DNA from 3 places in the Paenibacillus sp. OAS669 genome. Region 1 is predicted to be linked to each of the others. Evidence: riboswitches for the same ligand, from Rfam matches in the RefSeq annotation. Region 1 holds a riboswitch; each other region holds the start of a gene.
What was found. Region 1 has a riboswitch for cyclic di-AMP ahead of GGC63_RS27930 (hypothetical protein). Riboswitches for the same ligand answer to the same signal wherever they lie in the genome.
Positions count from the first base shown of each region.

Region 2: it holds a riboswitch for cyclic di-AMP, as region 1 does, so the genes downstream of both, GGC63_RS19635 (TrkH family potassium uptake protein) here and GGC63_RS27930 (hypothetical protein) in region 1, are expected to answer to the same signal.
Region 3: it holds a riboswitch for cyclic di-AMP, as region 1 does, so the genes downstream of both, GGC63_RS17010 (APC family permease) here and GGC63_RS27930 (hypothetical protein) in region 1, are expected to answer to the same signal.

Region 1 is NZ_JADBDR010000016.1:150,333-160,363, forward strand. It holds gene kdpA (potassium-transporting ATPase subunit KdpA) at 1-1,319, opposite strand, end outside; gene kdpF (K(+)-transporting ATPase subunit F) at 1,377-1,454, opposite strand; gene GGC63_RS27930 (hypothetical protein) at 1,581-1,979, opposite strand; cyclic di-AMP (ydaO/yuaA leader) riboswitch at 2,114-2,264, opposite strand; cyclic di-AMP (ydaO/yuaA leader) riboswitch at 2,422-2,615, opposite strand; gene GGC63_RS27935 (VOC family protein) at 3,028-3,459, opposite strand; gene GGC63_RS27940 (YafY family protein) at 3,573-4,394, shown strand; gene GGC63_RS27945 (spore coat protein) at 4,671-5,243, shown strand; gene GGC63_RS27950 (hypothetical protein) at 5,410-5,862, opposite strand; partial or broken gene GGC63_RS34690 (DUF2278 family protein) at 6,336-6,962, opposite strand; gene GGC63_RS27960 (D-alanyl-D-alanine carboxypeptidase family protein) at 7,169-7,993, shown strand; gene map (type I methionyl aminopeptidase) at 8,070-8,816, opposite strand; gene GGC63_RS34995 (hypothetical protein) at 8,969-9,100, shown strand; gene GGC63_RS27970 (GNAT family N-acetyltransferase) at 9,119-9,592, opposite strand; gene purD (phosphoribosylamine--glycine ligase) at 9,766-10,031, opposite strand, start outside.
Region 2 is NZ_JADBDR010000008.1:315,281-325,311, forward strand. It holds gene uvrC (excinuclease ABC subunit UvrC) at 1-106, shown strand, start outside; gene GGC63_RS19630 (CPBP family intramembrane glutamic endopeptidase) at 152-1,798, opposite strand; cyclic di-AMP (ydaO/yuaA leader) riboswitch at 2,058-2,205, shown strand; gene GGC63_RS19635 (TrkH family potassium uptake protein) at 2,268-3,620, shown strand; gene GGC63_RS19640 (potassium channel family protein) at 3,637-4,299, shown strand; gene GGC63_RS19645 (cation:proton antiporter) at 4,366-5,640, shown strand; gene GGC63_RS19650 (LysR family transcriptional regulator) at 5,624-6,520, opposite strand; gene GGC63_RS19655 (succinate dehydrogenase cytochrome b558 subunit) at 6,818-7,468, shown strand; gene sdhA (succinate dehydrogenase flavoprotein subunit) at 7,486-9,243, shown strand; gene sdhB (succinate dehydrogenase iron-sulfur subunit) at 9,246-10,010, shown strand.
Region 3 is NZ_JADBDR010000007.1:119,571-129,601, forward strand. It holds gene GGC63_RS16995 (TRAP transporter large permease) at 1-269, opposite strand, end outside; gene GGC63_RS17000 (TRAP transporter small permease) at 270-770, opposite strand; gene purB (adenylosuccinate lyase) at 1,036-2,394, shown strand; gene GGC63_RS34905 (hypothetical protein) at 2,512-2,646, shown strand; gene GGC63_RS17010 (APC family permease) at 2,661-4,496, opposite strand; cyclic di-AMP (ydaO/yuaA leader) riboswitch at 4,603-4,744, opposite strand; gene GGC63_RS17015 (NUDIX hydrolase) at 5,054-5,536, shown strand; gene GGC63_RS17020 (DinB family protein) at 5,600-6,106, opposite strand; gene GGC63_RS17025 (helix-turn-helix transcriptional regulator) at 6,190-7,140, opposite strand; gene GGC63_RS17030 (dicarboxylate/amino acid:cation symporter) at 7,344-8,699, opposite strand; gene GGC63_RS17035 (helix-turn-helix transcriptional regulator) at 9,017-9,880, opposite strand; gene fabF (beta-ketoacyl-ACP synthase II) at 10,014-10,031, shown strand, end outside.

The sequences.
Region 1 (10,031 bases):
AACTCCGTTGCCAGTGCAAGAGCCGTGGGCATCAGAATAATGAAAGGATGCGCCAGAATCGCTATAGCAATCAGCTTCATTTCACGCGGCTCGATCTTTTTGCCGAGAAACTCCGGTGTACGTCCCACCATCAAACCGGCCAGAAATACTGCAAGAATGGCATACATCAGCATATTGATCAGTCCTACGCCTTTCCCGCCGAATACGCAGTTCAGCATCATCAGAGCGAGCGGTGTGATTCCGCCGAGCGGCGTCAGCGTATCGTGCATATTATCGACTGAGCCGGTTGTCGCCGCCGTCGTTACCGTTGTAAACAGCGCTGATTGCGCGATACCGAAGCGGACCTCTTTCCCCTCCATACTGCCCTGCGAAGCGTCGATTCCCAGCTTGTTCATCAGCGGGTTCCCCGCCGATTCCGCTGTATAGACGAGTGACAGAAACAGTAGGAACAAAATCATCATCGCCGAGAATAGAACCCAGCCCTGCTTCCGATTGCGTGCAAACCGTCCGTACGTGTACGGAAGGGCAGCCGCCAAAGACCACATTGACAAAATTTCAAGCACATTCGTCAAACCGCTCGGATTTTCAAAGGGATGAGCCGAGTTGACTCCGGAAAAGCCGCCTCCGTTCGTTCCCAGATGCTTGATGGATTCCAGCGAAGCTACAGGCCCGATAGCGATTTGCTGCCGGCTTCCCTCCAACGTGTTGACGCTTAAGGTCGGCTGCAGCGTTTGCGGCACATGAAGCGCTACAAGCACCATCGTGACCCCAATAGCGAGCGGGAAAAATACCCGGATATGCGCTTTGACAAAGTCTTCAAAAAAGTTTCCAATCGTCTCTCCCTTGCTCGTGATTCCGCGTATAAAAGCAATAGCTGCGCACAGCCCCGTCGCCGCCGAGGTGAACATCATCATCGTAATGACAGCCATTTGCGAGAAGTAGGATAACCCCGACTCCCCGCTGTAATGCTGCAGATTCGTGTTGGTCATAAAGCTGATGACCGTATTGAACGACAGCGTTTCTTCCATATTATCAATACCATTCGGGTTCAGCGGCAAATCGTTTTGAACCCGAAGGATGAGATAGCCGATTGCCACAAAGACGATATTCGTCAGGATGAAGCTTAGAGCATACGTCTTCCAGGTCATCCCTTGGCGGTTCTTCAGCCCTGTTACCGCATAGATTGCCTTCTCCACAGGAGCAAACCAGGTATCCGTACGATTGCCTTCATTGGAAAAGACGTGATATAAATAGGTCCCTAATGGTTTGACCAGCAGGACTAGAATGACAATCACGACGGTGATTTGCAATATTCCCATTGTCGTTTCCTCCTATGAATGCTGTCTTCGTCTGCTGAGCTTTCCTGAATGAAAGGCTCAGAATTTTTCCGGATGAATCAGGGCATAAGCCAAATAAATGAAGAGAAGCACGGTGATGGCAGCGATAACCATCATGATCTTTCGCCTCCTGTCTCCTCAACGACCCGATTGCACCAAGACAAAAAGCCGTAAAACAAAAGGTACGTTACTGCCAGCAGTACTACCATATATACATCCTGCATAGGAATGCCTCCGTCCGCATTAATTCATCAAGAAAGATACATCATGGCTTGAAGTATGAATGACATGGTCAGCTCCCAGACCTTTATAGACAAGCCGCGGATTCATATTATGCGTCACCACGCAAATTTCTTTGGATGTCCAGGTCCTGCATATTTGAATGAAGCGGCAGCACAAGTTCAAGGAGCTTTCAAATAAAAAGACTTTACCGATCGGAAGGTCAGGCAATAGCCATGACTCGCATTCCGACGTATCGATCCAAATCGTATGCTTTACGCCCAAGCTCTCTAGTCGCTCCTGCTCTGCCCGGCTGTTCGTAATTGCTGCGAACGGAATGCCTTTGGACAGCAGCAGCCGGATAAATCCTTCCCCGGTTTTGTTGGGCGCCGATACAAGAATAAATTCTTGAGCGGCGTTCATCTTCACATTCCTCCTAATCTCTCAAGAGAAGGCAGCAGGATCAGGGCACAAAAAAAGAAGCCTGCGAAAAGAGGTGAACTCTTCTCGCGGCTTCTTAAAGCACAGCCATAGCTGTACCTAAGCACACGATCATCGTTGCCTCTCTCGATACGCTTACGAGGTTAGCTGCCGGATTCGGGCGTGAGAGTCGCCCTACCTGAAATTTCAGGATTCACCCCATGAGCCGGTAAGCTCGTTGGTTCCCCCGTTCCTTACTTAGCACTAAGGATTCAGCGATACATTGCAAGGTCATATTCATCAAGTTTTATGGAAACATTCCATATCGTTTTTCAATAGAAAACGCAAGAAGACCACAGAGGCTTAAGCCCTGTGGTCGTTAATAGCGATCACAAGCTTCATCATCCTCTCTCCATAGACCCTTTGAACTTCTGCATAGCGAAGTTAGAAGTCTGTTCCACGCTGACGAGGTTAGCTGTCGGATTCGGGCGGTGAGAGTCGCCCTACCGGCAGGCGCAAGCTAGCTTTGCACCCTTCGGATTCACCCCAAGCGATATGCGGACGGCTCTCACACCGAACGGATATCACTGTGTTGGTTCCCCCGCTTTCCTATAGAAGGAAATTAAGCGATCAGAATTTGGAAACATTGTTTTTTCAAATCATGAATTGTATATTACGCCAGTTGCCCTTAACTGTAAAGAACACTTGGGAGACTTGTGCGATGAAATTACACCAACGGCCAGGATGGCAACGCTTACTTTACATGCGATCTCCAGATAACTGCTTCCTGCTCACTCTATCTCCATTTTTCACAAATTGATTCCCTTTGATTTCCTGCGCTTCGGCACCCTCTTTATCCAAAATGCACTGAGCTAAAGCCAACCGTTTTTCTCTGCAATGCTGATTGCGTCAATCCGGTTTTTGGCTTCGAGCTTTTGCTGAAAGAACAAAATGTAGTTCCCACGCAGCAGCTTACACGGTAAAATTATACAGGATCATCAATTATTCATAAAAGAACCGGGGATTCCTCCCCGGTCAAAACCTTTTATTTTCAGCTCCAACTGCTCGTTGTATCATTCATGAAGAACTGGAACGTAATGTTAAAACGATCTTTCACTATTCCGAAGCACGGACTGAATTCAGTTTCCTGCAGCGGGAATATCACTTGCCCTTTTTCACTCAATTTAGTAAACATTTCTTTAATCTCGTTTTGCTGCGTCGCTGTAATGCAAATATTCACCTGATCTCCGATTACATAAGGTTGCCCCGGAAAGATATCAGCGACCATCAAATCATTTTCACCGGTTTGCAGCACGGCATGGGAAATGCGGGTTTTCACCTCTTCAGGTAAACCATCGGCATCCTTGCCTTCCCCGTACGTAGTTTTGAACAGTAATTTCGAGTTCAACGCTTCCTGGTAAAACTGAATTGCTTCCGCAGCTTGTCCATCCAGCATAATAAACGACGTTGAGCGCATTGACATTCCAACATCTCCTTTTAAATGAAATTGTCCAATTTTGGTTGTTTTGGACTTGATTAGCGTCATATCGCACAATAGTGACAATACTTGTCGCAATACACGAAATGGAGTTTATAATGGCAAAGTCCAAACGACTGATCGAGATTATGATGATCATCAACAAAAAGAAGTCTTTCAACGCCAAAGAGCTTGCCGATGAATTTGGAGTTTCCACGCGGACGATTATGCGGGATATGCAGGAGTTGAGCGCGCTGGGGGTTCCTTTTTATTCGGAGGTTGGTCAGCATGGGGGATATAAGATGCTTAACGAGAGAATGCTGCCCTTTTCCAGCCATGCATTGAGGCACTACGAGAATCTTCCTTTTAAGGCGGAAACAGATTCCGTGTTGCGGAAGTTTTACTCTTATATGACGGAAGATATTCGGGACCGTATCGACCGGATGCGGAAACGATTTGATCTGGTTACGCCGATGAGACATGCAAGCACGCCTTATTTGAGCTTATTGCTGGATGCTGCGATCGATCAAAAAGTGGTGCGCATGGAGTACGAATCGAAACAGCATAAGCGGTTAAGAGATGTCCAGCCGATCGGAATTTATGCCAGCAATGGGTTTTGGTATTGTCCGGCCTATTGCTTTCACCGCCAAGAAATTCGCTTGTTTCGCTGTGACCGGGTTAGATCTGTTGAACTTTCCGAACTGAAAGCGATCGATTTGACGCAAGTGCATACAGGAAACTGGGAGTCTTACATGGAAGAGGAAAGTCCGGCAATGGAGCTTTATGTTGAGCTTACGGCAACAGGGGTGCAGAGATGCCAATCCGAAATGTGGCCGGCACACAAATTGCAAATTCATGTTAGAGAAGACGGCACAGGATGGCTGGACGATCAAATCCCCACAACCAGCCTTCCATTTTTCGGTCAATTTTTTATTGGATAGGGTATGGATGCAAAGGTAAAAGCGCCAGACGAACTGATCCATGTTATGAGGGAAATGCTGGGCAAACTAATGGAGCAATATCGGTAAAGATTGTCCAACACGAAGGACCCCTTAGCGTATTATTTCGTTAAAATGTTGGAATCAGGATGGAAGGGGCCCCTGCCGCCAATTGTCTTATGAGGAAATGATTTTTTGCATTTCATGCATAGGAATGGGTTGAAGTGAAAGAATATACGGGTATTCCAAAAATATGCACAGAGAGGGTTGACCCGACCGATGCAATTAGGCGCACACGAAGCCTATGAGCTTAACGAATTGCTGCTCAGCTGCACCAATTCCATCAACAGTATGGCATTGTTCCTAAATCAAGCACGCGATCCTCAATTGAGAGATATGATCGCAAGACATTATTCCGCCCACATTCAGGACTATAACATGAAGGTCGAGTTCGCCAGTCAAGCGTCCGGGTCCAGGGACCAGCTGAATGTTCCCCCGCTCCATATGCAAATGGGCGCTCCCGCTCCTCACATGATGGTTAACCCGGTTACACCGCAGGTAAAGCTGCAGCAGCTCGATGACCGAGCCATCGCTACCTCCTACCTGCTTACGTTGAAGCGCTCTGGAAGAGACTATGCTTGGGCCGCCTTCGAATGCTCGACACCTCAGCTGCGGGCGTTTCTCGAAGACGCCTTCCGGATGTGCTCCCATCAAGCCTTTGAGGTTTGGAGCTTCATGGCCTCCCGCGGCTGGTATCCGGTCATTATGGCCCCTCAGCAAACGATGCAAACCATCGGCGGAATTTACCAGGAAGTCCCTTATCAGCAGCCCATGAACGTGTATCAGCAATAAGCATTGCCGCGCGCTAATCACTGGCGCACATCAAACAACTCTCCCCGCACTTATCGCAGGGAGAGTTGTGTTTTGTTATCGTTTGATCTAGTTTGGTACCGCCGAACTATACGCTGTCTATAGTCCGCCATAATAATCTTGAGGACGACCCTCATGTCTTCAAATTTTACTGGCCGTCCTTGATTTCCGTTATCGTAAAAGTGCCGTATCCGTTCATAATCGTGCCACCATTCATCCAGGTTACTCCTACTTGGATAGGAGTATTTAGCGGAAGATTCAGATCCTGTATCGTAACTCTTTCATTAGGATCAAGCTTCGAGACGACCATCTTGGCATCGGGACCGATCGTACTGCCCGACATCTTCTCCTTCGTATCCACTCTGTACACGATAACGACATTGTTCGTCGGTCTGTCCCCTGTATACTGTACCTCGATAGCGTACTGCCAAGACGTTTCAGAAGAGCGAGTCGGCAGTAAGGCCAGCTTCCAGTAATCCAGCTGATACGGGTTGGTAAGCTCAATCTTGACTGAAGAGGGCTCCGGAGCCTTACCGCCCTTGTTAGGGCCGGAGCATGCTGCAAGCATCATGATACAGATAAAAAGAGCCCATTTTTTCATCGCAGTCCTCACCTCATGGATTTAGACGCCGTAAGCCTCACAATAGTTTCCAGACCGATTATTATTTCACAGCCCGCTTAGAATCGAAGCGTCCACCCGCTGCGTACCTGGCTTCGCGTATAGGACACCCCATGAACCTTCAGTCCTCTGGCATCCAGCAGAGTAATGATATCACCCCGCTGCCGCAGAAAATCGGAATATCCAGGCAGAGTGATCGGTACGGTAAGAAACTGCCCTGGCTCAATGCTTCCTGCAAGCGGGTATTTCTTCTTGAATTTATTGGCCAAGGACCACCCCGCTAGCTCCAGGGTACGGTCCGTAACATTCAACAAGGTGACCGACTCGAACGCCGTCGGCACGGACGGCTTGACCAAAGCCCCGACGATAAAGATCGCATGCTCGGTATGCAGCAGCCCTTTTTCTAGAGCGGGATCAGCTCGGTGGTGTCTCAAATCTATTGGATTGCCCGTCACATCATCCGTATGCCAGGATTGGGATTGAAAGGCCAAAAATATCGCTATCCAGCGGTTATTGGAAGGAAAGTGGAGCAGCAGCCCTCCATCCTGATAAACCCCGTTATCCTTCATGCGAAGTCCCGGATTCCCCTGGTTCATATGGATATCATGCAAGCCGTTGCCGGGAAAAAATCCGAATACGCTGTCGGCCTGCTTCATCTCCGGTCCCCACACATCGCCGTAAGCATAGAGCACCGCATCACTGCAATCCATCGCTTGCTTCATATACATATCCAGCTTGCCGTTCAAATCATTATCGTGTCCCGGTACCTCGAACGGCAGAGGAACCATCCTGCGCCGGTCAAACAGATTGCCTCGAATGTAATCGAGAGCCATCCCTCCAGGTTTGCTGTCCAGCCGGTTGAAGCCATATGGAAGCCCCGGAAGGTCGCTTGTCACCTCATGCTCAAAATGCTCGTCCGTGTAATAGAGAAGCTCTGAGGGAGACAGCTGCGACTTCACGTTGATCGCAATCCGGTAATGGGTTCCTCCCGCTTCGGCATGCAGCTGGTAATGCGGATTTTCCCGCGTACCCTGCCTTCGGCCGATCACCTTGCATTTCAGGACGCCATAGTGGATCGTCATGTTGGTATCTCCCTTCTAGTCCTTGTCCGTACTAATAGCTTTAAGCAAATCATAGAGCAAGTCAATAGCCCGGCCATTTTTTTGCCCGCGGAATGTAACTTTTGATTGAAATCACCAGTCTATAGTATGATGATAAATACATCTATCGACGTTCTTTCATAGAAGCGCCCTTAGTTAAACCCACTAACGGAGGAAATTTGGAAGTTATGAACAAATCAACGCTTACCGTACTACTTTTGGCCTCATCCCTTGCTCTATTCACAGGCTGTGAGGGGTCTAACAGCCATCCGCCCGTGAAGCCTGCAGATAACGCTGCCACGGGAACCCCAAGCCCTGCCCCGGGACAATCAACAGCAACGGCGTCTCCAACTCCGTCCACAACACCTGCGGGGAACAGTACCGCCAAAACGCCGGATTCGGGCAAAAACGGAGCCAATCAAGTAGTTGCCGAGCCTAACAGCACGATGGTCCTGGTAAACAAGCAGTTCGCCCTGCCGGAGAAGTACGAGCCGTCCGATCTTGTCTACCCTGATGTGCCGTTCACGTTCAAGGAAAAAATCGAAAAACGCAAAATGCGCAAGGAAGCGGCAGCCGCTCTGGAGAAGCTGTTTGCCGGCGCCAAAAAAGACGGTATCTCTCTTGCAGGCGTGTCCGCGTATCGCTCCAATGCGACGCAAAAAAGCATATTTAATAACTATGTAAAAAATGACGGCGAAGAAAAGGCCAAAACCTACAGTGCCGTGCCAGGACACAGCGAGCATGAGACGGGGCTCGCAATCGATGTCTCCGGCAGCGACGGCAAATGTGCGGCCCAGGATTGCTTCGGAGGTACGAAGGAAGCGGAATGGCTTGCCAAGCATTCAGCGGAATACGGCTTCATCATCCGTTATTTGAAAGGCAAGGAATCTATCACAGGCTATCAATATGAGCCTTGGCATATTCGCTACGTAGGGACGCAAGCTGCCAAAGAAATAGCTTCCAAGGGCATTACACTGGAAGAATACTTGAATGCCGTTCCGGTAACAAAATAAATCAACTAGATAACCAAAAACAGCTCCAAGGCCGCCCTGCAGCGACTTTGGAGCTGTTTGTTTTTCCATTCGTTGATTATTGCTGGGTGAGAATAACGGGTCCCTCCGCCGTGATCGCAATGGTATGCTCGTATTGTGCGGACAAGCTTCCATCCACCGTTCGGGCCGTCCATCCGTCTGCGTCGATTTTCGCTCTATAATCGCCGATGTTCAGCATAGGCTCGATGGTGATGACCATGCCTTCCTTCAAGCGGGGCCCTTTCCCTGCCGGTCCGTAATGGGGCACCTGAGGCTCCTCGTGCATCTTACGGCCGATTGCATGACCGACGAATTGACGTACGACCGATAGTCCCTCGGACTCGGCATATACCTGAATCGCGTGGGAAATATCCCCGATCCGATTTCCGTCGATGGCCTGCTCAATGCCTTTGTACAGCGCGGCCTCCGTCACCTTAAGCAGCTTATCCGCCTCCGGCGACACATTGCCGACCCGATAGGACCACGCGGAGTCGGCCAGCCAGCCGTTCAGATTCACCACCATATCAATGGTGACAATATCGCCGTCCTGAAACGGATTTTCGTTAGGAAACCCGTGGCAAATAATATCGTTGACCGATGCGCAGGTGGCATACGGGTATCCGCTGTATCCTTTTTGCTCCGGGGTAGCCCCGTGCTCGGCCAAAAACTTTTCTACAAAACGGTCTATATCCATTCCCGAAACGCCGGGGCGAATCATCTTGGCAATCTCCTTATGACATGCTGCAAGAATTTTACCCGCTTCATGCATGTATTGTATTTCTTCTTTTGTTTTAATAACGACCATGACGTTCACTCCCGCTTCCTAAAATCCTGTCCATCCTTTTAGTATAACAGTTTTTAGGGTAAAAGATGATGAATGACCCGTGAACTTTTTTTAACGGGAATCTTCCAGGCTGATTGGGGGACCTTAAGAAGAAAAAGACGGGAGGATGTGCCATGAAAGCCTTTGCTTATTTCTTCCACCATTACGCGCTGTCTGCCGTACTTCTTATCGGAATTGCCGTCGCCGTGTACTTCGTCTATAAAAATTGGGACAAAATCGTCATCAAGGGAAGCGGCAGAAAATAAACCTTGCACCCTGAGCTGCTAGCCGGGAGCGATATCTTTAAAAACAAATTGCCGGTAGACCTGGAAACCATTCTTCTCATAAAATTTAGCCGCATGCTCGTTACTGGCCCAATAGTCCAGCTCTATCTTATGAATTCCGTTCTCTCTCGCGAATTGTCCGATGTAATCCATCATAGTGGTACCGTGGCCGTTATTTCTATGACCGCTGGAGATGCTGAGTTGATGAATGAATACGGAACGGTAAGCTTTCCTAAACGCGTTTTCTAAATACTGCTTCACTTCTATCCAGGCGTATCCGAGCGGCTTTCCATCATGCTCCAGAAGCAGGAAAACAAATTGGGGCTTCTCTATGATACTTTGAAAAAAGTCGCGGACCGCTTCATAGTGATAAGGCTTGAAATGCTCCGGGCAGAGCTCCGCATGGACTTGATGAACCTGTTCATTCAGTAAAGCAATCGTTTCATAATCCTTGGTTCGCGTTATGATTGTCAATATTGCTTCCTCCTCAGCCACAAGATATAATTGGTAAAATTATACTCCTCGGCACAGTCGGGTGACAATGAAAAGTTTGCAGCACTATCGGGGGAAAATAGCCCCACAAAGTGGGGCTGAAGCTGTAAAAAAACAATGCCTAAGGAAAATCCCCTAGGCATTGTTGGCATGCGCTATACAAGCGCTTTTTTGGCAATGTCGGTACGGTAATGCTTGCCTTGGAACCGGATGCGGTCCGCATCGGCATAAGCCTTGGCACGAGCCTCGGCGATATCCTTGCCAAGCGCCGTAACCCCGATAACACGTCCGCCGTTGGTTACGATTTGACCATCCTTTAACGCAGTTCCGGCATGGAATACAATGGATTCTTGAACGTCGTTCAAGCCCTCAATGGGTAGTCCTTTAGGGTAAGGCCCCGGATAGCCCTCGGAGGCGAGAA
Region 2 (10,031 bases), on a different contig from region 1:
GGCTTCGCAAATTTTGCGCTCGCTGAACGGCGAAGCGGAGGAACCGCTGCAAGAAGAAGAAGAGAGCGGTGAAGAATATCAGCAGGAAGCCAACGCCATCGAATAGGTTGGCGGAAGCTTCCAGCTTTTTGACATTATAACCGGGAGGAATCTAATGACTCGTACGGAGAGTCGGAGGGTTCCTCTTTGCTTTGGCATGGAGCCAAGCGACGGCCAGGCCCACCAGCCCTGGGAAGAGGATATAAAAGATGCCGGTGATGAGAAACGGCGTGCCCTTCAAGTCCAGCAGCGACAAGCCCATCAGGATGCTGTCCATCGTTGCGTGAGCGAAGAGTACGGTCATCAAGCCGTATTTCAAAAAGGCATAGCCAAAAATGATTCCGATGATCGTTACCTCAATAAAACGCGTATAGACCGGGTAGATAGGGTACTGCGTATGACTGAGCGCCCAAATCATGCTTGGCAGCAGCACTGCAAGGAACCGGTTGCGTACGAGCTTCATGAAGAAGGCGATGCCGAACAGCCGGTAGATGGCTTCCTCGGATATCGCCGCTGCCCATGCCATTAGAGGAAAAGCCGCGGGCCAAGACATGTTCAGGACGGAATCGGCAGGGTCGTTCACGGACCAGACATCAAAGTATTCGCCCGCTATGAAAAATAGCGTTTGCTGCACGGCCAGGATGAAAATACAGAGCAGATACCCCCGAATCATTGAGCTGCGGATATGCCCCCCAAACGAATCGTCCCTCCAAACGGGCCAGGTAATCCAGCCCTGCCTCTGCCATAGCTGACGTCCCGCCTGAAACGAAAAATAGACGCTGACAGCCATGATAGCAGTAACGATATTAATAAACCAAAGGTTAAACATAGCGCCCCAATCGGAAGGCCCATTGGAATGCATGGTCCGGAATGCCGGAAGCATGTTGAAATTGTTGAAGATATAGATGGCAGCAAAAATGAAGGTTAAAAAGATCCCGCGCCGAAAGGTCCATTCTTTGCGGTATCGAATCATAAGGAATACAGCCGCAGCCGCCATGATGAGAGAAGCTCCGAGACTAATCCGGGTCATCAAGGAAGCATTGTCATTCTGCTGTTCCTTCCATTCGGCAAAGGACTCAGGTATGGAAAACGCCGTATGGAAGGCCGTGACCTTTCCGCCGTCTACCGACAAGCTTAACCTAAGCTTGGCTTCTCCTATTTGTTTGTCTTTACTCTCAAATAGGTAAGGCGTACCGCGACCGTTCGTTACAGGCGGTTCCGGCTCGGTTACCGGATGGATTCTCGTGAAATCGGATAGCGTGTAGCCCTGGTCCTTCAACGTTTGCTCCGCTATCGCCAATGAGTCTCCCAATGAGGCAACAGTCTGCTTTTTGCTCGAGGGAGCGTAGTACGCGTTCCAGCCCATTATATTTAAGTTGGTAAAGTTAACCTCTACGTAATAGGTAGCAAGGTTCGAATTGTCGTTAATTTCCACCTCAAAATAATCGATAGGATAGGCGGCAAAGCGCTTGACATATTCATCGAGCAGCTCCGCTTTTTGCAGATATCCGCTTCGATCGGAATGAGACTGAAACAAGGTGCCGGTACGATAATCGGCCGAGAGCCCGAAGCGCTCCTGAACGAACCGGACGGCCGCCTCTGCTGCCTGCTGCTTCGTAACCGTTGGGAGGGAGGCCTCCTGTACTTGCTCAACCGATTCATCCTGGAGCCAGGAAGAGATGGCGGCGATCGATACATACAAGATAATTCCAAAAAGTGCCAAAATGAGAAGAGGGAAGTCGGTTTGACGTTTTACCATGCCATGTCTCCTTACTTAGAATTAGAAGCTTACATTATGCTTATAAAATGGTGAGGATATGTCATTGTATTCATTAAACTTAGCACACATGCCCGGCCAAAATCCAATGAAATTCAGAGCAAGAAGGGGAAAATCGTTGAAAAGCGAAGCGCCGGCTCTATCAGCTTCATACTAAGTATTCTAATAATCCGATTATTACCCGTTTTCGAGTAAAAGCGACTTTGTGATTACAAGCAAAGCACATTATAATTCATATCAATTGAATAAAAAGCCGAATTTCTTTTTGAAAACGGGGGAACCATGAGTAATAAGGGGTGAATTCGATTCCATTTCGCGAGATGGAATTGATAGGGTACCTGTGCGTCCGAATCCGTCAGCTAACCTCGTAGGCTTTGTTGCAGGAACCTGTATAGGGCATTGGGTTTCCAGTGTCTTTTTTATTGCCTGAAAACCGAAATTGAGGTGAACGATGAAGCCCGTAACCAAAAAAATTCAACTCACACCGCCGCAAATATTAGTTATCGGCTTTGCATTGATTATTCTTGCAGGCGCCATGCTCCTGTCCCTCCCGGTCGCCTCGGCTACAGGCAAGCCCCTGCGCTTTCTGGATGCGTTGTTTACCGCGACATCGGCCACCTGTGTGACAGGGCTCGTCGTTGTGGATACGGGAACGTTTTTTTCGAAATTCGGGCAAATTGTCATCATCTTGCTGATCCAGGTCGGCGGTCTGGGCTTTATGACGATGGCGACCCTGTTTGCTTTTGCGCTAAAAAAGCGAATTTCCTTGAAAGAACGGTTAATCCTGCAGGAAGCGATGAACCAGGGAAGCATGGAAGGGATCGTACGGTTGATCCGCCGGGTCATTCGATACTCACTCACAATTGAACTCGCTGCGGCAGTGATTTTCTCGATTCGATGGTCGTTGGAGCTGGGCCCGGCCAAAGGGATTTATTTTGGCTTCTGGCATGCGATCTCCTTCTTCAACAATGCCGGCTTTGACCTGTTCGGATCGGTCTATGGTCCGTTCACGAGTCTTACCTCATATGTCAATGACCCCGTCGTCAATATCGTTTCAATGGGGCTTATCATTCTGGGAGGTCTTGGGTTTGTAGTCATGTCGGACGTTATGGACTACAGGAACCACCGGCGGCTGTCGCTGCATTCCAAGGTGGTCTTGAGCGCGACAAGCTTGCTTATTCTTATTGGCGCACTCGTCATCTTTATATTTGAATTTACGAATGCCAAAACCTTAGGCTCACTGACGTGGGGAGGCAAGATCTGGGCATCGTTCTTCCAATCGGTAACTCCGCGCACGGCGGGAGCCAATACGGTAGATTTGGGAAGCCTGCGCCAGGCGACGCAGTTTTTCATGATCATCCTGATGTTTATAGGCGCCTCTCCGGGCTCTACCGGGGGCGGGATCAAGACGACCACCTTCACGACGCTGATTGGCGCGATGATAGCTATGGTCCGGGGGAAGGAAGACATTGTCCTGTTTCATTACCGTTTGGGTAAGGACCGTATTTTGAAAGCTATTACGCTTACGATGATCGCCTTGTTTATGGTCATCTTCGTTGCGATGATTTTGTCCACGACGGAAAACCATCCATTCCTGATGATTTTGTTCGAGGTGACCTCCGCCTTCGGCACGGTTGGCTTGACGATGGGAATGACGACGGATTTGACCGATGTCGGCAAAATATTGATTTGCCTGATGATGTTTGCGGGCCGTCTCGGTCCTTTGACGCTGGCATATGCGCTTGGGCCAAAAACGGAAAAAGAATTATACAGATACCCGGAAGGGAAAATAACCATTGGATAGGGGAAAAGTTAAGACAATGAAACGTAGTCAGTATGCAGTGATTGGGCTGGGGAGATTCGGATCGAGTTTGGCCAGGGAGCTGGTGGATCTCGGATACGAGGTTTTGGGCATCGATAAGGATGAGGAAGCCGTAGAGGAGATGAGCGATGTCTTGACGCATGTCGTCGTCGCGGATTCTACGGATGAAGATGTGTTGAAGTCGCTAGGCATGCGTAATTTTGATTGTGCGGTCGTCTCCATCGGGGATGATATTCAGGCAAGCATTTTGACAGCGATCCTGCTCAAGGACCTTGGTGTCAAGATGGTGGTCACGAAGGCGCTCTCCGAGCTTCACGGGAAGGTGCTGAACAAGATCGGCGTTGACCGGGTGATCTTCCCGGAGAGGGATATGGGGATTCGCGTAGCGCATCAGCTGGTTTCACCGAACCTGCTCGATTATATCGAACTGTCCAAAGATTATACCATCGCAGAGCTGTCGGTACCTAAGCGCTTATCCGGCCGGACGCTCAAGGAGCTGGACCCTCGAGCCAAATACGGGTGCAGTGTCGTCGCTATCAATAAGAAGCACGGAGTCATTATTGCTCCGACCGCTGTAGATACGCTGGATGAACAGGACATTATGGTCATCATAGGAACGAACGAGCAGATTGATTTGTTCGAGAGCGAAGTAATCCGTTAGCAAATAATCAGCCGTCACAAGAAATAGAGACGCTGCACATCTGGGACAATGGAGTGACAAAAGAGCATGGCCAACGACGTTTCGGAAATAGTCCATCATATCTTGCTATTATTGGTGCTCATTCTTGGTCTGGGGATGATTTTCGGACGCTTGGCCGGCAAATTGAAGCTGCCTGATGTCGCTTTATTCCTGATCGCGGGCATGATTGTAGGGCAGGGACTGCACTGGGTCTCAGAGACCAGCAGCTCACTGACCAATCAATTCATCTTGACTATCGGCTCCGTGCTCATTTTGTTCGATGGAGGGCGCAACATCCGGCTGTCCGGCCTGAAGAAGGTATGGCTGTCCGTCGCGCTATTGAGCGTGCCGGGCGTGTTGATAACCTGCGGAGTCGTTGCTATGGCGGCTCATTGGCTGCTGGGCATTCCGCTTCTGTATGCCGTATTGCTCGGAGCCATCATTTCTTCCACGGACCCGGCTACGCTTATCCCCGTGTTCAAGCAGGTGACGATCCGTACGAAGGTCCGTGAGACCGTCGAGAGTGAATCGGCCTTCAACGATGCGACAGGCTCCATTCTCACCTTCACGGTGCTGGCTGTCGTCACTGGAAGCCATTCATTCTCTATTGCCGCGAGCATTAAGGAATTTGTGTTGACGGCTGCAGGTGGCATCCTGGTCGGGGGTGTCATTGGCATGGCGTTAGCCTTCGTGACGGCTCATTTGAAGCTGGGCTGGTTCCGCGATTATGCGACTATCGCTCTGGTCGTAACCGCTATAGGCTCCTACTGGATCGGGGATACGCTTCATGTCAGCGGATTTATGGCGACCTTTACGGCAGGACTTGTTTGGGGGAATACGGACGTATTCAAGCTCGACATGAACGACAAGCTTCATGAAATGGGGCATTTTAGCGATAATATGACGGTCATTATGCGGATGCTGATCTTTATCCTGCTCGGCAGCCAGGTCAATTTCCAGGTGATCTGGGCCCACTTGTGGCCAAGCCTGGGCGTCATTGCCGTATTCATGCTGATTGCCAGACCCCTTGCGGTGCTGATTTGTACGCTGCCCGACCGGAGGGCTCAATGGAGCTGGAACGAAATCTTCTTTATGTTCTGGGTCCGCGAAACGGGCGTCATACCGGCGGCGTTGTCAGGCATGGTTGCAGGGCTTGGGGTGCAGCATGCCGACGTCATTGCTTCCGTGACCTTTCTTGCGGTTCTTCTGACTATATTGCTGCAGGCAGGGACGACCGCCTATGTCGCCAAAAGGCTCGGTATCGAGGAGAAAAAGGAGACACCTGGGGACCGGCTGCAATCCAATCCTAAACCGGCTGTTTGAAAAACTCCTTGGCCTTCTCAATAAAGCGCTGCGCCGAAGGATGATGGACGACCTCTTCTGTAAACAACAGGGAGGTCGTTCTTGTCATTTGCTCCAAAGCGGGGATGAAACGCACGACCAGCTCATTATCCTTGACCAGATTGCTTCGCAGATACGATTCCGGCAGCAGCGTCGCTGTTTTGCAGGTGGAGACCAGGCGGATGATGGCCTCGAAGGAGTCGATCTCCATTTTGACGTCCGGCTGAATCGCGTAGCGATGGAACATTTCATCCATTAGGATGCGGTACCAGGTGCCCCGGGAGAATAAGATCATAGGCAGCTCATGCAGGTCGCCTATTTCAATAGAAGCTTTATCTACGAACGGATGCCCGAGCGGCAGGACTAGGCATAAATGATCGTCGAACAGCGGCACGCATTTGAGGCCCGGATGCTCGATTTTGGAAGCGACGAGACCGATGTCGACCTTCCTCTCCTTGACCATGGGAACGATCTCATGCGTTTTGCCGGTAACGGCTTTAATGTCGGTATTCGGGTAGTTCTTCGTATAGATGGTGATAAGGTCAGGCAAGGTAGACTGCAGTGTCGTCAGGCTTGCCCCTATAATGATGCTCGCGGGCTTGACGGTCGTCTTGAATTCCTCGATCGAGCGCATCAGCTTCCTTTCCAGATGACGCTGCTCAATGGCGTGCTCATAGACAATTTGGCCTGCACGGGTAATCTCAAGCCGCTTTCCTTTGCGGATAAAGAGGTCCACGCCCAGCTCCTCTTCAAGCCTCATGATTTTACGGGAAAGTGCGGGCTGAGAAATGTTGAGCACCTGAGATGCTTTATTCAAGCTTTCCAACTCCACGACCTTAGCAAAAATATCGATATTTTCCAGCAAAATAGTCCCTTCTTTCAAATAAAATGTCCCTTTTGTGATTAAGCTCATTGTATATGTCAAAACTGAATAAGAGTTTATAAAAAATCGGCACTTCCATTATAAGCGATAATGGAGTACTATGGTGTGTGTCACGTATTGTTCACATTTTTTCGGCTGGACTGCATAAAAATTTGTCGATACATGGAAAATAGGCGTAGCGATTCATGTTGACGCTTGTTTCCTGCGGGAGTACAATGAAAAATGGTTTGTCAAGATGTGAACAACTACATACTTTTGAGGGGGGAATGGATTTCAATGTTTCGTAATTCGTATTTTTCACGCAAGCTGCATTCCTTGCTAGGTGTTATCCCGGTCGGTTTCTTCCTGATCGAGCACCTGCTGACGAACTACTCCGCGACCCATGGTCCGGCGAAGTTCATGGAACATGTGAATTGGCTGCATGAATTACCTTTAGTACTGCTTTTGGAAATTGTAGGGATATGGCTTCCGCTGTTGTACCATGCGGTGTACGGCTTGTACGTCGCTTACACGGCGAAAAACAACGTATCCAACTACGGTTACTTCCGTAACCAAATGTTTTTCTTGCAGAGGGTTACCGGTGTTATTACCTTCTTGTTCGTAGCGTTCCACTTTTTCCAAACACGTTTCCAAATCACATTAGGCTTGCCGCAAGAAGAAATCGGAATTCAAATGCATAACATCGCATCGAACTCCGTGTTTTTCGTGCTGTACTGTATCGGGATTGTGTCCGCGGTATTCCACTTCAGCAACGGAATGTGGTCTTTCCTTGTTAGCTGGGGTATTACAATCGGCCCGCGTGCACAACGGGTATCCTCCGTTATCTGGATGGTAGTATTCGTAATTATGTCGATCTTGTTTATCATGTCTCTGAGCGCGTTTGTTAATCCGGAATTCCAAAGCGTGCCGCAGATGACTAAAGGTTAAGGGAGGAGTGAACAACAATGGCTAATCAAAAAGTTATCGTAGTCGGTGGAGGTTTGGCCGGGTTAATGGCTACCATTAAAGCCGCAGAAGCCGGGGTTCACGTAAGCCTGTTCTCTTTGGTTCCTGTGAAACGTTCCCACTCGGTATGTGCACAAGGCGGTATTAACGGAGCGGTGAATACGAAAGGTGAAGGCGACTCCACTTGGGAGCACTTTGACGATACCGTATACGGCGGCGACTTCCTCGCGAACCAACCGCCTGTAAAAGCGATGTGTGACGCTGCGCCGGGCATCATTCACTTGATGGACCGTATGGGCGTTATGTTTAACCGTACGCCGGAGGGCTTGCTTGACTTCCGCCGTTTCGGGGGAACCCAGTATCACCGTACAGCGTTTGCCGGAGCAACCACTGGCCAGCAGCTGCTGTACGCATTAGATGAGCAAGTGCGTCGTTGGGAGACGGCGGGTCTTGTTACGAAGTACGAGCATTTCGAATTCCTCGGCGCAGTGCTTGATGACGACGGCGTATGCCGCGGTGTAGCTGCTCAGGATCTTCGCAGCATGGAAGTGCTGACGTTCGGAGCCGATGCTGTTATTCTGGCAACCGGCGGCCCTGGCATCATCTTCGGTAAAACGACGAACTCCGTCATTAACACGGGGACGGCTGCAAGTGCGGTTTATCAGCAAGGCGTTCACTATGCTAACGGTGAGTTTATCCAAATCCACCCAACGGCGATTCCCGGAGATGACAAGCTTCGCTTGATGTCCGAGTCGGCCCGCGGTGAAGGCGGACGGATCTGGACCTATAAAGACGGTAAGCCTTGGTACTTCCTTGAGGAAAAATATCCTGCTTACGGAAACCTGGTGCCTCGTGATATCGCGACTCGTGAAATTTTCGCAGTCTGCGTAGACATGAAGCTGGGTATCAACGGCGAGAACATGGTTTACCTGGATCTCTCGCATAAGGATCCGCATGAGCTGGACGTTAAGCTGGGCGGTATTATCGAGATCTATGAGAAGTTCATGGGCGACGATCCTCGTAAAATCCCTATGAAAATTTTCCCTGCCGTTCACTATTCGATGGGCGGAATGTGGGTTGACTTTAATCAAATGACCAACATCCCTGGCTTGTTCGCCTGTGGTGAGTGCGAGTATCAATACCACGGCGCTAACCGTCTCGGTGCGAACTCGCTGTTGTCCGCTATCTACGGCGGTATGGTTACAGGCCCTAAAGCAATTGAATATATCAAAGGCTTGAACAAGCATGTAGACGATATCTCCTCTTCCATCTTTGATCGTGAGAAGAAGAAGCATACCGATAAGTATGAAAGCCTGCTGAAAATGGAAGGCAAAGAAAATGCTTATGTGCTTCACAAAGAGCTTGGCGAATGGATGACCAACAATATGACGGTTGTTCGCTACAATAAGAAGCTGGAAGAGACCATTGCCAAAATCAATGAATTGAAGGAGCGTTACCGCAATATCAGCATGACGGATACGGCTCGCTGGAACAACCAAGGACTAGCGTTCACACGTCAGCTGTGGAACATGCTGGAGTTGTCCCACGCGATGACTTTGGGTGCTTTGCTGCGTAACGAAAGCCGCGGTGCACACTACAAACCGGAATTCCCTGAACGTAATGACGAGGAATTCCTGAAAACAACGAAAGCTACATGGACTCCGGACGGCCCGACTATCAGCTGGGAGGATGTAGACACATCGTTGATCAAGCCGCGTAAACGCGACTACTCGACTGACAAGAAGGGAGGACATTAATCATGGCAGAAACGAATACGACCAACAAAAAGGTTAAATTGATCGTTACCCGTCAAGATTCGCCAGAAAGCAAGCCTTATACCGAGGAGTTTGAAGTTCCGTACCGCCCTAACATGAACGTTATCAGCGCTTTGATGGAAGTGCAGCGGAACCCTGTTAATGCGAACGGCGGCAAAACGACGCCGGTATGCTGGGAATCCAACTGCTTGGAGGAAGTATGTGGAGCATGCTCCATGGTCATTAATGGCAAGCCGCGCCAAGCTTGTTCCGCGCTTATCGATAAGCTGGAGCAGCCGGTACGTATCGCGCCAATGAGTACTTTCCCTGTCGTTCGTGACTTGGTTATTAACCGTGAGCGCATGTTCGCCGCATTGAAACGCGTGAAAGCCTGGATTCCTATCGACGGTACGTACGATTTGGGTCCGGGACCGCGGATGGCGGAATCCAAGCGTCAATGGGCATACGAGCTGTCCAAATGCATGACCTGTGGCGTATGTCTGGAATCTTGCCCTAACGTGAACGAGAAAACAACGTTTATCGGTCCGGCAGCGATCTCTCAGGTTCGTCTGTTCAACGCTCACCCAACAGGTGAAATGAATGCGGCTGAGCGTCTTCAAGCCTTGATGGAAGACGGCGGTATCGAAGGCTGCGGTAACTCGCAAAACTGCGTCCGCTCCTGCCCTAAAGGTATTCCGTTGACAACTTCGATTGCTGCAATGAACCTGGATACGACGAAGCAATTGTTCAAAAACTGGCTTGGTATGTAGTCTTATCGAATCATTCATCCA
Region 3 (10,031 bases), on a different contig from region 1:
ACAATCAGCTGGGCGAGATTCACGAGCCGCAGCGCAAGCTTGCCCTCGCTCATCATATGTCCGGCAAGAATAAAAAATGGTATCGTCAGGAGTGAATACGAGCTGATGCCCTGAATCATCCGTTGACCGACCACCGCCAGCGGGATATCCAGATACATCACCGTCAGCAATGTAGACAGCGCCAGCGTCAGCGAGATTGGAAACCGCAGCACCATCAGAACTACGAAGCTGACGGTAAGAATGAGTATCGCGATTGTCGTTTCTTCCATCTAATGACTCCCCTCCTCAATGCCTCGATGCCTTCTTGTGTCGATCCCGATAAACTGCAGGAAGGAATACACGCATACAAGCAGACCCGTGATCGGCATCACCACATAAATAACGCTGTTGGGAAGCTTGGTCGCCGCCAGCGTGCTCTCGTTCATGAGGATGGTAAACTCGGTACCGGATAGGATCAGATAGACACCGAAGGCGAACGTGCTTGCATAAATCGTCTTATCCAGTACCCAATTGACTTTGGGAGGAAACTTGCTTGTAAACGAATCGATGGCCAGATGCAGGTGCTCGCGAAAACCGTACGCGATACCAAGGAAGGAGAACCAGACCAACAGCAGGAGCGTCACCTCCTCCGACCAAAATAATACGAAATGAAACAGCTTCCGGGTCAACACCTGGGTCGTTACGATAAGAATCATCGCCAGCAGCGCCGCCATGGAAAAGGTCTCAAAAAAGCTATCGATCCACAAAAACGCTTTTTTCAGAGCTTTCACCTTTCATCCCCCTTCAGACTTGCAAATATGTGATGTAAGCACTTACATTTTCGGTCACAAAACCTATTGTAAAGAATATGGAGCGGAAACGGTACGCCATGGATTTTAGATTTATTTGTAATTTTTTTAGGTCTTTCCTGGCGTGGGCCCCTTGATTCAGACAGATGGGGTAGTGAAAGGCTTAGGGCATATTGTATAATCGGAATGATGGTTCTTATGTTGGAGGAAACTACAAACGGTCAAATGAACAGAAAGAGGCTGAACAATGTCAATTAAAGCTATATCCCCCCTAGACGGGAGATACAGGGAACAATCGGAAGTATTGGCAGAGCATTTCTCGGAATGGGCTCTGATGAAGTACCGGGTGTTTGTGGAGGTCGAATGGCTGATCCATATGTCCCAAAGGCCCGAGATTGCAGAAGTGCGCAATTTCACGGCGGAAGAGATCGCGTTTCTGAGAGGCATCACCGAGCAATTCAACGATGCATCCGCACTGCGCATCAAAGAAATCGAGCGTACGACCAAGCATGATGTGAAGGCTGTCGAATATTTCCTGAAGGAAACATTGGATCCGACAACCCTTGCTGACGTCAAGGAATTCCTTCACTTCAGCTGCACCTCGGAAGATATCAATAACCTGTCCCACGCCCTGATGCTGAAAAACGGCATGCAAAGCGGCTGGCTGCCAATGGCTGAGAAAATGACGGCTGAGGTCACCCGTATGGCCGAGGCTGCGAAAAATGTTTCGATGCTGTCCCGTACCCACGGGCAAACGGCGAGCCCTACGACACTTGGCAAGGAGCTTGCTGTGTTCGTATACCGCTGGAACCGCCAGCTCAAGCAAATCAAAGCACAGGAATACCTCGGAAAATTCAATGGTGCGGTCGGCAACTTCAACGCGCACTCGATCGCCTATCCGGACGCGCCTTGGGAAGATATCGCCCGCTCCTTCGTCGAGCACCTGGGGCTGACCTACAACCCGTTGACGACGCAGATCGAATCCCACGACTACATGGCTGAGCTGTTCCATTCGATCATGCGCTTCAACAATATTACCCTGGATTTCGACCGCGACGTATGGCAGTATATCTCGCTTGCGTATTTCAAGCAAAATGTCGTCGCCGGCGAAGTCGGTTCGTCCACTATGCCGCATAAGGTGAACCCTATTAACTTTGAGAATTCCGAAGCCAATATGGGCGTCAGCAACGCCATGCTCGATCATTTGGCCAACAAATTGCCGATCTCGCGCCTTCAGCGCGACTTGACCGACTCGTCCGCCCTGCGCAACATGGGTGTCGGAATCGCTCATTCCTATATTGCTATGGCCGCTACTCTGCGCGGACTCTCCAGCTTGTCCGTGAACGAGCCGGCGATTCAGCAGGATCTGAACGAAAGCTGGGAAGTGCTCGGCGAAGCGATTCAAACCGTTATGCGCCGCGTCGGTTATGAGAATCCGTATGAAAAATTGAAGGAGCTCACAAGAGGCGTTGAAGTAACGCCGCAGCGCATTGCCGATTTCATTCATGGGTTAGGCCTGCCTGACGCCGAGAGAGAACGGCTGCTTCGTCTTACGCCGTCTAGCTATATCGGCATCGCGGACAAGCTGGTCCGTCACATTCAATAATGCCGCAACTCCCTCCATTCCTGTTTTTGCCATGGAATAGTCCTCCAACTTTAAGGTTAACTTAAGAAGCAGGGACTATGCTGAATAGGCCGATACAGAATGAAGGAGTGAGTCTCCATGGAAATCAACACCCTGTTAAACGAGCTCTTCAGTTCGCAAGAGGATTGGTCCGTCAAGACCAATGAACATAGCTATATCGTCGTCCCGAATGAACCTAATAAAGAGGAAGACACTAAAGAAGAGAGAGCCTAACAGCTCTCTCTTCTTCATTCGCTTAAATGGAAGGGAACGGTAGCTACGACAACGTCCTTCTCCTTCAGCAGCCTGGACCGAATGCGATAAGCGGATTGGTTATGGAGCAGGCGGTGCCACCACTTTTTCGCTACGAATTGGGGAAGCAGCACCATGATGGTCTGCTTTTCCTTAACATGCGCGTCGATCCGCTCGATGAAATCGACCAGCGGCTTCACAATCGTCCGGTACCTTGACCGGAATACGACCAGCCGCACCCCGGGATTCCATTGCTCCCATTTCTTCTCCATCTTCTCCTCATCTTCATCGGAAAACGAGATATAGAAAGCGACTACGTTGGGCGACAGCGTCTTGGCATAAGAAATCGTGGAGGCAACCACCCGGTGAATCCCTGCGATCGGGATAATAATGATCGATTCCCTATGGGGAAGCGGCTCATCCAGGTTGATGCGAAGCTGATCCGCGACATCCTCGTAATGGTCATATATTTTGGTAATAAACCATAAGAGGATCGGCGTCAAAATAATGACAATCCAGGCGCCTTCCACAAATTTCGTCACACAAAAAATAATGAGAACAGCGAACGAGACCAGCGCCCCCAAGCCGTTAATCAAGAGCCGGCCCTGCCAGCCCTTTTGTTTCTCCCGGAACCATTTGCGGACCAGACCGCTCTGAGCCAGCGTGAAGGACAAGAAGACACCGATGGCGTATAAAGGAATCAGTGCATCGGTCTTTCCTCTGAAGGCGATCAGCAGAAGGCTGGCCAAGATGCCCAAGGTAACAATCCCGAAATGGAAGGACAAGCGGTCTCCCCGGTTAGCGAACATTCTCGGGAAATTTTTGTCTTGAGCCATGATCGATGCCAGGATGGGAAAGCCGTTAAAGCTCGTATTCGCAGCGAGTGTCAAAATCATCATCGTCGCGATTTGCGTCGCATAGTACATCGTACCGCGGCCAAATGCGCTTTCCGTTACCATAGACAGCACGGAGGTATGTCCTCTTGGATCCGGTGTAACGCCGTAAGCCATGGTCAGGATGGTAACCCCGCCGAAGATAACAGCCAGCAGAATCCCCAGCGACAGCAGAGTCTTTTTGGCATTGTCCTTGGAAGGAGTTTTAAAATGCGGCACCGCATCTGAAATCGCCTCAATCCCGGTAACCGCAGAGCAACCGGAGGAGAAAGCCTTTAACAATACGAACATCGTCAGCCCCGCCGGCGCCGCTCCCGGAATCACATGAATGGCGTTCGCATGACTGGCCCCCGTGATCAAATCAAATATCCCTTTGCCGATCAATACCAGCACACAGAGAATAAAGAAATACGTCGGGAAGGCAAATACCGTTCCGGATTCGGAGGTCCCTCTCAGGTTTAACCATACCATGAGCCAAACCAGGAACAGGGCGATCGGCACAATATAAGGGATCGCAGCAGGAAAGGCGGACGTAATAGCCTGCACTCCGGCGGATACGGAAACCGCAACCGTCAGCGTATAGTCGATCAATAACGACACGCCGGTTAATCTTCCGAATGCCATCCCCAGGTTTTCCTTGGAAACCATGTACGCTCCGCCGCCTTGAGGATAAGCGTCGATGACCTGTCTGTAGCTGACGACCAGAATCGTGATTAACAAAATAATAGCGATCGCTATCGGCAGGGAATAAGCAAAGGCTGCAACCGATCCGACTGCGGCCAGCGCAATCAGAATCTGTTCCGTTCCATAAGCCACTGACGACAAGGCGTCCGACGATAATATCGGAAGCGCCTTCCAAACCGGCATCTTTTCTTGCTCCAGCTCATTGGATTTCAGCGGCCTGCCGAAAATAACTCTTTTTAATGAATCTGTTGTCACACTGCGTGCACCCCGATAACAAAAGAATTGGCGTAATAAACCATCTTAGTGTTTAATATGTCCTGTAACAACACAAAAAACACAAGGCAAGAGTCCTGTGTTCATCTCTCCTTCTCACTTCCGCTGACGAGGTTAGCTGTCGGATTAGGGCTGTGAGAAGCATGCCCTTCCTTTGCTCTACGCAATAGGATTCACCCCTTAATGATGGGTCCCCCGCTCTTCTTTCGAAGATTAAGCTTTATGAAATTATTCAAGCAACGATTGAATATTACTTTCTAATGATCCCGTTGTAAACGTGACGCGTCCCGATAAATAAACCAATTTCTGTTCTCCTTTAGTCAAAATAGCGCATACATGCCTACAGCCGTGCATCTCGCATCGTTTCTTATCGAATTGCTTTCTTTATTGAAAAAAGGGAGGTTCCCTCCGGTTATTATGATGGGGAGCTTGCTAACGGTCTCCTATCATCGAATCTGTCAGTGGAAAATCAGAAGAAAACTAGGAAGGATATGGTAAGATGGTACTGCAGCAACCATCAAATTATGGGAGGGCAAAGCATGGCCATGCCGACACATATCGTAGCCGTAGGAGGCTTCGTGGTCAATGAGCAGGGGAAGGTTCTGTTGGTGAAAACCCATCATGAAGGCTGGGTCTATCCTGGCGGCCAAGTGGAAAACGGGGAAAATCTGCTTGAGGCACTGAGCCGGGAAATAAAGGAGGAAAGCGGAATTGACGCCGTGCCCGTCCAATTGGTCGGAATCTATTCCAATACCTCCGCCTACAAATGGCATGACGGGGTTACCGATGTACCCACGAAGGTGATGATGGACTTTATTTGCCAGCCTCTGGGCGGGGAGCTGTCCACTTCAGACGAAACCTCCGACAGCCGATGGGTAGCGAGGGATCAAGTGCTTGAGCTGATTACGGCACCGGCGATCCGCAGCCGGTATCAGGCTTACCTCGACTTCGACGGTAAGGTCCATTATATGGACTATGCCACCAAGCCGCATTTTAATCTGAAGCTTGCGACGAAGGTATAATGGGCCGTCAGAGACGTGAAATAAAGAGGCCTTCCCTTATTGAGGGAAGGCCTCTTCATTCTTTTATACTAGCGGCGTCATTCCGCGTTCGATCCAGTCCTCACGGGTCGGGCCATAAATGTCAGGTACGCGAAGTCCCGCCTGGCGCATGAGCACCGTCATTTGCCCACGGTGGTGAACCTCATGCTGAATGAGTACACGGAGAGTCAGTCCATTAGGCCATTCCTCTCCGTACATAGAGCTGGTACGCGTTAAATCCGCATCCTTCCACTGGGCTTGAACCGCCTCCAGTAGGGCATTACGCTGGCTCCGGTACGCATCGGCGATAGCTTGGGCCGAAGCAGGCGCAGGAGCATGCTCGCCCCCCTCAACCGGCTGAAACTCAAGGCCTGTACGGGACATCATCTCATGAACCGTGGTCGTCAAATGCCAGGCAAGCTGTCCCAAACTGCGGTGATCGGGAGTGATCTTTTGATTGAGCGAAGCATCCGTTAATGCATCCATAACGCGCTGCGTAGAAGCGGATTCATGGCTCCAGCTTGCCGTAAATTGTTCAACAGAAGTAAACATAATTCATCATCCTCCTTTGATCTCTACCTATGACTGTATTCTCGCTTGAATATCTGAAGTATACCCTCCTAACCCTGACAACTCTATGTCAAGATTAGTTGGTACTGGTCCACTATTTTTTGTGCCATCTCCTGCACCTTTCTCGCTACCGATTCCGGCTCAAGCACTTTCACATCGGCCCCGTGGCTCAGCAGCATCCCGTACAGCCAGGGCTCATCGGGCTGCTTGGCGGTCACAAGAATGGTTCCATCGGGCTCTGTCACCATGTCCCCGAAGCAGAAATAATCCTGAAGCCGCGCTTTCGCACGAGGCTGGAACCGGAGCACCAGGCTTACCAGGCGGGGAGGCTCCTCCTGACGAGACCAGCGAAAATCGAGCTGATCCATGGTTTTGGAACGGCGTGTGAAGGCTTCATCCAAGACCGTCAAATGCTCGATCCGCGTAAGCCGAAATATCCGGTAATCCTCACGAAGCCTGCAGTATCCATACAAATACCATACGTAGCCCTTTAATACGACCCCCATCGGTTCGCACATCCGTTCGGACGAATCCCCCTGCGAGCTCGTATAGGAGAAGCGAATCACCTTGGCATCTCGAGCAGCTGCACGAAGTACCCCGAGCTTTTCCTTCTCCGCTTGGCCGCCATGCCATGGATTCAGGTCAATCATGACCTGCTGGCTCCAATGGTCCAACTCATGCCGCTCGGACCTGGCCATTAATGCGCCCACCTTGTCCAACAAGATGCTGGTATCCTGATCGCCGAAGGAAGAGCCAACCCCTTTCAGCGCTATAATAATCGACTGAAGCTCATCTAAAGACAGGAATTGCCGGTCCAGCCGATATTGATCCATGATCTCGTAGCCTCCGGATGCTCCTGCAAAGGACACAATCGGAATGCCCGCCTGATTCAGCGCCTCCAAATCACGATAAATCGTGCGCAGAGATACCTCAAAGCGTTCGGCAAGCTCTTGGGCCCCGACTCTTTTGCGATTGAGCAGCAGCATCGTGATAGCCAATAAACGGTCAAGCTTCAAAGGTGCTACCTCCTCCTTACTGGTTTCCCTTTTTATGTTACCTTTGAAGACGCTCTAAATCAATCGCTGCTTTTTTCATCCCCCAATACCGGGGCCGCGCTCTGTGGGGAGCCATGAAATTTTCAAGCTGTAAGCAAAAAAATGCAGCTCGTTTCCCCGACAGGGAACCCAAGCTGCATCTTCATTTTATCTATAAAGATAAATTACACTGTGTTCAATTCCATTTGATCTTCCTCGTCCCGGTTGAACGACTCTCGGTCGAACTCCCCTTCGGAGTTGGCGATAACCAGGGAGCATACGGTTGTACCTGTTGCGTTGACCGCCGTACGGCCCATATCTACCACAGCATCGATAGCCAATACAAGACCCAAGCCTTCAACTGGCAAGCCTAATGCGGTCAATACGACCGTAGTCGAGATGGCAGCTGGTCCTGGCACCCCGGCAACACCGATAGAAGAAATCATGCTTACCAATACGATAAGGATATACTCGGAAATACCGAGTGGAATGTTATATACACGCGCTACGAAAATAGCTACTACAGCAGGCCATACGCCGCCGCAGCCATTCATGTTCATCGTTGCTCCCAATGGGGCGACGAAGCTTGCAATACGCGGAGATACGCGTAGTCTCTTCGTAATAACTTCCATATTTACCGGCAAAGTAACGTAGCTGCTGCGTGTTGTGAAAGCTACAGCAATCGTAGGATACGCTTTGCGGAAAAACTTGATAGGATTCACCTTCGCGATAAAAGAAACCATGCCGCCGAATGTAATAATGAAGTGAAGCAGCAGCGCTACATAAGTGGCTGCAATAACTTTTACAAGCGGCGCCAGCGTTTCGAGGCCGTATTTGGCTGCCATGGCACCGATCAAAGCGTACACGCCGTAAGGAGTTAGACGAATAATGTATTTGGTAACCTGGTGCATCACTTGTGCAAAAGATTCGATAAACTGCTTTACAGGCTGAACGACCTCAGGCTTCTTGCTTCCCACTTGTACCATAGCGATAGCTACGAAGATCGAGAACATAAGGACCGGAACCACCTTACCTCCGGCCATATCACCGATAGGATTGGTCGGAACTAAGTCCAGAATAACCTGCGAGAACGTCGGGATATCACGAGGCTTGAACGTCTTAGGAACCTCTTGGGCGATACCTGAGCCCGGATCGAAAATCAAAGCTACAATCAAACCGATAAGAGCAGCAATCCCTGTAGTGATAAAGAACAAGGAGATCGTCTTCAAGCCGATTTTGCGCAAATGACCCAGGCTTGAAATCGATGTAATACTATTGATGACGAGTACGACAACCAGCGGAATCACCAGCATTTTGACAAGATTGACGTAAATCGTACCGATCGTGCTTACGCTTACCGCACTAAGCTTGTAAGTGTTGAAGAAAATCCCTGCGATAAGTCCCAGGGCAAGGGCGAGAAGTACCCGGTTACCGAACCCTACGCGCTTTTTCCCCAAGAAGTAAAGAAAACCGATAATGACTAATGAAACAAGCAAGCTTACCCAGTTCGTTTGAAACGCGGTAACCAAGTTGTTATTCACGCGACCCATCCCCTTCAATTCCCTACTATTTTAGTAGGATTTATGCGATACAAGAATAATACTTCCATCGAATACAACTGTCAAGAATATTTTTTCAAAAAACTATTTTGTCAAGTTTTCCTAAAATGCCAGAAACAGAAGCGCAATTCGGAGGAACGTACTGAGTTATCGAGGGTCTGTATTACCATCTTACGACGGGGATCTTGATTAAGAACCTTCCCCGCTGCAGCCGCCGCTATAAAAATGAGCCGGTTACAAAAAAATATGCCGGGCAGTACCGCCTTAAAGGCTCGTACTGCACGGCTATGCTTCATTCTTTAGGAGCCGCTCAAGACGGCTTTGCGTTCCATTAATCGTTTGATTTTGGCTTCTGTGGACGTATCCGGCGCAGGAGTGTAAATGCTGCAGCGCAAATCGGCGTCCCCCTGCACCTGCAAGGAGGTGAGATGGAACAGCATCTTGCCCGCTTTGCCATGGCGGAATTCGATCAATACCTCGGGAGCCGAGCTCACTGTACTCCGCTCCCACAAGGAATGAAACTCAGGATGCAGCGACTTCATTTCCTCGAGAAATTGCTCATACCACTCGTCATCGACATACTGGCCGTAATAGGAGCGGAATATGGAGAGAAAGCCGCTCGCAAAATGCTCCCAGTTGACGGCCAGGCTGCGAAACTCCTTGCGGGTAAACAGCAGGCGGATGATATTGCGCTGCTCCACCGGCACTTGGTCAAAGTCCAGAAAAACGTGGGAGGCCGCCTGGTTCCACCCCACTATCTGGAACCGCCTGTCCGATATGATGGTGGGACAATTGCGCAGCTCCTGCAAGATCGTCTGCAGCGACGGGCTGATTCTCGGCTGATCCTCTCGAAGGAGACTGGCTCCGGCTCCGGATCCGGTATCCAGAGCCAGAGAAAACAAATATTTGCGCTCGTCTACCGTCAGCCTTAAAGCCGTGGCTACACAATCCAGAACCGAGGCGGATACTTTAATATCCCTTCCCTGCTCCAGCCAGGTGTACCAGGTCGCACTGACCCCTGCCAGTTGAGCAACCTCTTCTCTTCGCAGCCCCGGCGTTCTTCTTCGGCTTCCCGATACCAAGCCTGCGGATTCCGGTGTGATTTTGGCACGTTGGGCCTTCAAGAAAGCCGACAACGCTTGAAGCCTGGTCTGATGATTCATACAATGTCCGCCCTTTCCCATGAACTAGCTGTTATCATGGTACCTATTATACTAGTATAAACTACAACTTGTAATAGGATAAATCATATGACATCATAGGGGACATCACAATCTATCGAAAGGGTGAATGACAATGGAACGAGTAGTGATT